Regions from separate parts of the Pseudomonas sp. BGA-UO-ETr-WB11 genome, predicted to be linked through region 1. Evidence: riboswitches for the same ligand, from Rfam matches in the RefSeq annotation. Region 1 holds a riboswitch; the other holds the start of a gene.
The links. Region 1 has a riboswitch for cobalamin ahead of cobG (precorrin-3B synthase). Riboswitches for the same ligand answer to the same signal wherever they lie in the genome.

Region 1 (3,379 bases):
GTCATCGCCACCGCCCGCTTGCCAGCCAGGACGCCGTAATGCCCAGCACGGCACGCCACTGAGTTCAGCGGCGCGTGCGGCGTTGGCGCTGATCTGCGCGGCGTAGGGATGGGTGATATCCAATAGCAAGTCGATGCCTTCGGCAGCCATAAAAGCCGCCAATCCCTCGGCACCGCCGTAACCGCCGACGCGCACCTGACATGGCAGATCAGCGGGAACTTTGCCCAGGCCGGCCAGGCTGTAGATGTCCTGCGGCGCCAGGCGACGGGCAATCGCCAGCGCATCGCCAACCCCACCCAATAACAAGATACGGCTCACCCAGACTCCTTACTTACGGGTTGAGAACAGGCCATCCGAACGCGCCCTGAGCCGCGCTCGCAAGCCGATCAACAGGGTTTGTGCAGCTCCAGCAGGGTAATCGGCAAGGCGCTGCGCCAGGTGTCGAAGTCACCCAGCGGCTTGGCCTGGGCGACCTGAATGCGCGTCAGCTCGCCACCATGCTCGGCGCGCCAGGCCAGCAGCGTGACCTCGCTTTGCAGGGTGACGGCATTGGCCACCAGGCGTCCGCCAGGTTGCAGGTGTTGCCAGCAGTACTCCAGCACGCCGGGGTGAGTCACGCCGCCGCCGATAAAGATCGCCTGCGGCGCCTCCAGGCCGAGCAAAGCCTCGGGCGCCTGGGCGGCCAGCAGTTGCAGCTGTGGCACACCGAGGGCGTCACGGTTGTGCTTGATCAACTGCTGCCGACCGGCGTCAGCCTCGATGGCAATCGCCCGGCAACTGGGGTGGCTGCGCAGCCATTCGATGGCGATGGAGCCACAACCGGCGCCGACATCCCAGAGCAGTTCGCCGGGTTTCGGCGCCAGCCGGGCCAGAGTGATGGCGCGCACATCGCGTTTGGTCAGTTGGCCATCGTGTTGGTAAGCACTGTCAGGCAGGCCGACGGTCAGCGGCAGACGTTGGGCGTCGTGGCCGGCGAGACAATCCACCGCCACGATATTCAGCGCCGCGGCGTCACTCAGACCCCAACTGGCCGCCAGTCCATCGATCCGCCGTTCTTGCGGGCCGCCCAAATGCTCCAGCACGGTCAGCCGACTGGGGCCAAACCCGCGCTCGCGCAGCAACTGGGCAATCGCCGCCGGGCTGCTGCCATCGTTACTGAGGATCAACAGCCGCGCGCCGTGATGGACCTGCGCGTGCAACGCCGCCAAGGGCCGCGCCACCAGGCTCAGTACAGTCACTTCCTGCAGCGGCCAGGCCATGCGTGCAGCGGCCAGGGAAACCGACGATGGCGCCGGCAGCACCTGCAGCTCATCAGCGGGTACGTGCCGGGCGAGGCTGGCACCCACGCCAAACAGCATGGGGTCACCACTGGCCAGCACGCACACCGGCGTGCCGCGTCGCGCCAGCAGCCCATCGAGGCTGAACGGGCTTGGCCAGGTTTGCTGCGGCGCGCGAATGCAGCGGGGCAACAACTGCAGCTGACGCGGCGCACCGACAATCACCTCCGCGGCCAACAAGGCCCGTCGGGCCGCCTTGCCCAAGCCGGCATAGCCCTCTTCACCGATACCCACCACCGTCAGCCAGGGTGCCATGCGCTGTCCTTATCTGTCGTCCACCCGCCGGCAGACAGACAAGTTTGCTTGCCGGCGGCGAGGGAAAAGCGGGCATAATAGCGCCATTATTCGTCGGTGCTTAATGGGCTCTGCCCATTGGCCTAAGAGGGAACACGGAAACAACCGAGTGTTGTCAGCCGTGGCTGCCCCCGCAACTGTAATCAGCGAGTCGATGTGCATACGTGTCACTGGGCAACCGGGAAGGCCGCACAACGATGTTGACCTGACAGCCAGGAGACCTGCCGACGACGCTGGTCGCGAGTGCCATCATCGGGCGGGGTGTACCGATGCCTTGGCGATCTGTGGGGGGCGTTTATGCGCACCCCACAGATCGCTGACGTTCTGCTAGTGCAGAACCGAGTGGGTTTGGTCGCCGCACCCTTTGTATTTGGTGACCGTTTGAACCTCCCACCCGCCACGCCACCGTCAATGGCCACGCGTCCATCCGCCTGCCCCGGCTTGCTGCGCATCGTGCACGCCCTGGATGGCGGTATTTGCCGCGTCAAACTGCCAGGCGGGCAACTGCACAGTCAGCAGGCACGCGCCATTGCCGGGGCCGCCAGCCACTGCGCCAGTGGTGTATTGGAGCTGACCAACCGCAGCAACCTGCAGATTCGTGGCGTGCGCAGCGGTTGCGAGAACGCGCTGATCGCGCAACTGCTGGACGCCGGCCTGGGCCCACGCAACCTTGCTGCCGATGACGTGCGCAACCTAATGCTCAGCCCCGCTGCCGGCCTCGACCGCGCCGCGCTGTGGGACACCCGGCCGCTGGCCACACAGATTCTCGCCCTACTGGAAAACCACCCTGAGCTGCACGCGCTGTCGGCCAAGTTTGCCCTACAACTGGATGGCGGCGAGTCGTTGGCGATGCTGCAACACCCCCATGATCTATGGCTCAGCGCCCTGCCCGGCGAACCGCAGTGGCTGGCGTTCGGCCTGGCCGGCAGCCCGAGCGATCCGGCCCTGGCGGCGGTGCCTATCGAACATGGTCTGACGTTGGTGCACGGGGTTCTAAGCGTGTTTTTGCAGCTCGCTGGCCCCGGGCAAAACCGCATGCGGCAATTACTCAGCACCTTACCGGTGGCCGCGTTTATCGAGCACCTGCAAGCGCGCCTGCCCTTCCCGCTGCGACGCGACCAGGCCGTTAGCCACTGGCGCCGCCCTGAGGTGCCGTGCCGCGCGCCCATGGGCCTGATTGCCCAGCAGCAAACGGGTTTGCAGATGGTTGCCGCAGCGGCGCGCCTGGGGCGAATCAGCGCCAACCAGCTGTTGGCCCTGGCCGATCTGGCCGAGCAATACGGCGATGCCAGCCTGCGTCTGACACCCTGGCAGGGCTTGCTGCTGCCGAACATCCCCAGCGCAGCAGCCGACGCCGTATTGCAGGCATTGGCCGAAATCGGCCTGCTCACCGACGCCCGTGAGCCACTCGGCCATCTGATCGCCTGCAGCGGCTCAACGGGCTGCGCCAAGGGCCTGACCGACAGCAAGGCCGATGCCCTGCAATTGGCCGAGCGCCTGCGCGCCAGCACGGCGTGCCCGCACGTGCATATCAGCGCCTGCCCACGCTCCTGCGCCGCCGCGCACACCGCGCCTTTTACCCTGCTGGCCAGCAACAACGACCACTACCAGCTCTATCAACGCATGCCCGAGGCGGCCGGTTTCGGCCAGCTGCTGGTCGCCGCCATGACTATCGACGAGGCCGGCGACTGGTTCGCCGCCCACTGCGCAACAGGAAACAGCGATGCTTGAGTACATCCGCGACGGTC
Region 2 (3,379 bases), on a different contig from region 1:
AACCACGCCTCGGATGTGGGCGCCAACATGTTAGTGGTGCTCAACGACAACGACATGTCGATCTCCAACAACGTCGGTGGGCTGTCCAACTACCTGGCCAAGATCCTCTCCAGCCGCACCTACGCGAGCATGCGCGAGGGCAGCAAGAAGGTCCTGTCGCGCCTGCCCGGCGCCTGGGAAATTGCCCGCAAGACCGAAGAACACGCCAAGGGCATGCTGGTCCCCGGCACCCTGTTCGAAGAGCTGGGCTGGAACTACATCGGCCCCATCGACGGCCACGACCTGCCGACGCTGATCACCACCCTGCGCAATATGCGCGACCTGGATGGCCCGCAGTTCCTGCATATCAGCACCAAAAAGGGCAAAGGTTTCGCCCCGGCCGAACTGGACCCGATCGGCTACCACGCGATCACCAAGCTGGAGCCACTTAATGCCCCAGTGGTGCCGAAGAAGATCAGCGGCCCGAAATACTCCGCCGTGTTCGGCCAATGGCTGTGTGACATGGCCGAGCAGGATGCGCGCCTGGTCGGCATCACCCCGGCGATGAAGGAAGGCTCCGATCTGGTCGCGTTCAGCCAGCGCTTCCCGCAGCGTTACTTCGACGTGGCGATTGCCGAGCAACACGCCGTGACCCTGGCCGCAGGCATGGCCTGCGACGGCATCAAGCCGGTGGTGGCGATCTACTCGACCTTCCTGCAGCGCGCCTATGACCAACTGATTCACGACGTGGCCGTGCAGCACCTCGACGTGCTGTTCGCCATCGACCGTGCCGGCCTGGTCGGCGAAGACGGACCGACCCACGCCGGCAGCTTCGACCTCTCGTACCTGCGCTGCATCCCCGGCATGCTGATCATGACGCCCAGCGATGAAAACGAACTGCGCCGCATGCTCACCACCGGCCACCTGTTCAATGGCCCCGCCGCCGTGCGTTACCCGCGTGGCAGCGGACCGAATGCACGTATCGAGCAAGAGCTGACGCCGCTGGAAATCGGCAAGGGCGTAGTGCGCCGCCAGGGTCAGAAAACGGCTCTGCTGGTGTTCGGTGTGCAGCTGACTGAAGCCCTGCAGGTCGGTGAGTTGCTCGATGCCACTGTGGTCGACATGCGTTTCGTCAAACCCTTGGACGAAACCCTGCTGCGCCAACTGGCGGCTGAGCATGAGCTGCTGGTGACGATCGAAGAAAACAGCATCATGGGTGGCGCCGGCAGCGCCGTCAGCGAGTTCCTCGCCAGCGAAAACCTGCTCAAGCCGATGCTCCACCTGGGCTTGCCGGACTACTACGTCGAGCACGCCAAACCGACCCAGATGCTCGCCGAATGTGGCCTCGACGCCGCCGGCATCGAAGCCGCCGTGCGTGAGCGCCTGGCCTGCCTGTAACGCTACAGCAGGCGCAGCCGACGTGACATGAGCGCACCACACGTCGGCTTGCCGCACTTTCACTTGTTCCTGATCCACCGCGCACCTTAAGGTGCGCGACGTTTTTTATCCGCCACGGTGTGCTGCCAGCCCTGATGCTGCAGCCTGAAACGGGAAGCTGGTCAAAGCCAGCACTGCCCCCGCAACGGTAACCGAGCGCAGCCTGCCTAACGCAGCGCTGCAACGTCTGCCTGATAGACCACTGGGTTCGCCTGGGAAGGTTGGTAGACGTCGCTCGGCAGTCCGGAGACCGGCCTTGGTGGACGTGACTGGTATTGCGGAGGGCAAACACCGGCAAGCATTGTCGGCTGCCCGGAATTCCCTGCACCGCATCGCTGGCCAACGCCCTCCTCGAAAGCTTCGCTTACTTTTGAGGATTGTTAATGAAACTGTCTCCCCTGGCCCTGGCTGTTGCCCTGCTGCCGTTCACGACTCACGCCGAGTCGATCGACACCGACGAAGCCCTGCAGGCCCAGGCGCTGGTGATTACCTCTGGTCGTGTAGCCGAACCCAAGAAAGCCGCCATCAGCGCAGCAAGCGTATTCACCCGCCAAGACATTGAGCGCCTGCAAGTGCGCAATGTGCCTGACCTGCTAAACCGCGTGCCCGGCGTCGTCACCCGCAGCAGCGGCGGCCTGGTGTCCTATTCAGTGCGCGGCACCAAGTCTGCCCAAACCCTGGTCCTCGTCGACGGCCAGCGTATTGCTTCAGCCGCCAGCGGTATTGCACGCCTGGATTACCTGAGCATCGACAACATTGAACGCGTGGAAGTGACCCGCGGAGCGCGATCATCGCTGTATGGTGCCGACGCCATTGGTGGGGTCATTCAAATCTTCACCCGCCATGGCGAGGCCGGGCTGAATCCGTCGGTCCGTCTTGCCGCTGGCAGCAAGCAAACCTACCAACGCAGCGTCAGCGTTAGCGGCGGTGATACGCGCACTCGCTTCAGCCTCGGTGGCAGCCTCGACGAGAGCAACGGCCACGACAGCACCCGCGACAACGTCGGTGCCGATAGCGATACCGAGGGTCAACGCAATCTGGCGCAGTACCTCAACCTCGATCATCAGTTCAATGACGACTGGAAGGCCGGCTTCAACTACAACGAGCAACACGGCAAAAACGAGTACGACGACGCCTACGAGCAGGCCCCAGCACAGCCCAGCGACCAGTTCCGAGTCAGCAGCGCTAGCAGCTTCCTGCAAGGCCAGATCAATGACACGTGGAATAGTCGCCTGGAGCTAGGTCAGAGCTATGACCGCAACAAGGCTGTCGGTGCAGCTATGCCGTGGAACAACGGCCTCAACGCCACCACCCGCCACTCCGCCAGCTGGCTCAATCGCCTCGACCTCAACCCGGCCAACCAACTGACATTGGGCGGCGACTGGTATGAGGACAAACTCGACAGCAGCACGGCTTACGCCGAAGACAGCCGCAGCAATAGTGCGGCGCTGTTTCAGTACCGCTTCAATGGCGAGAAAATGTTCAGCGAACTGGGCATGCGCCGCGATGACAATCAGCTCTACGGCACGCAGAACAGCTGGAATGGTGCGCTTGGCTTGCCGCTTGAGTCTGGCCAGCAGTGGCAGCTCAGCTACGCCGAAGGCTTCCGCGCGCCGACCTTCACTGATCTCTACTATCCGGGCTACAGCAACCCGAATTTGAAGGCAGAAACCAGCAAAACCTGGGAACTGCAATGGCGTGCAGAGTTGGGCGCCAGCCAGCTGGAAACGTCCTTATACCGCAACGACATCACAGACTTGATCGCTTACAAGGGCAACAGCACCGAAAACGTGGGACAGGCTCGCATCAACGGTTTCGAAACCAGCCTCAGCCAGGAGCTGCTGGGCTGGCAGACCAGCCTTGGCTTGAGCCTGGTTGACTCGCGCAACCGCGATAACGGCCAGACCTTACAACTCACCCCCAAGCGCACCGTCTTTATCGATCTGGATCGAACCTTCGGTGC

Region 2: another riboswitch for cobalamin. It lies ahead of AC56DI_RS05905 (TonB-dependent receptor domain-containing protein); the one in region 1 lies ahead of cobG (precorrin-3B synthase).

The regions. Positions count from the first base shown of each region.
Region 1 covers NZ_JCAQOS010000004.1:280,696-284,074, reverse strand. Annotated here, with positions in the region: gene AC56DI_RS04485 (cobalt-precorrin-6A reductase) at 1-318, opposite strand, end outside; gene cbiE (precorrin-6y C5,15-methyltransferase (decarboxylating) subunit CbiE) at 387-1,592, opposite strand; cobalamin riboswitch at 1,670-1,874, shown strand; gene cobG (precorrin-3B synthase) at 2,043-3,362, shown strand; gene AC56DI_RS04470 (precorrin-8X methylmutase) at 3,355-3,379, shown strand, end outside.
Region 2 covers NZ_JCAQOS010000005.1:105,368-108,746, reverse strand. Annotated here, with positions in the region: gene dxs (1-deoxy-D-xylulose-5-phosphate synthase) at 1-1,377, shown strand, start outside; cobalamin riboswitch at 1,476-1,689, shown strand; gene AC56DI_RS05905 (TonB-dependent receptor domain-containing protein) at 1,800-3,379, shown strand, end outside.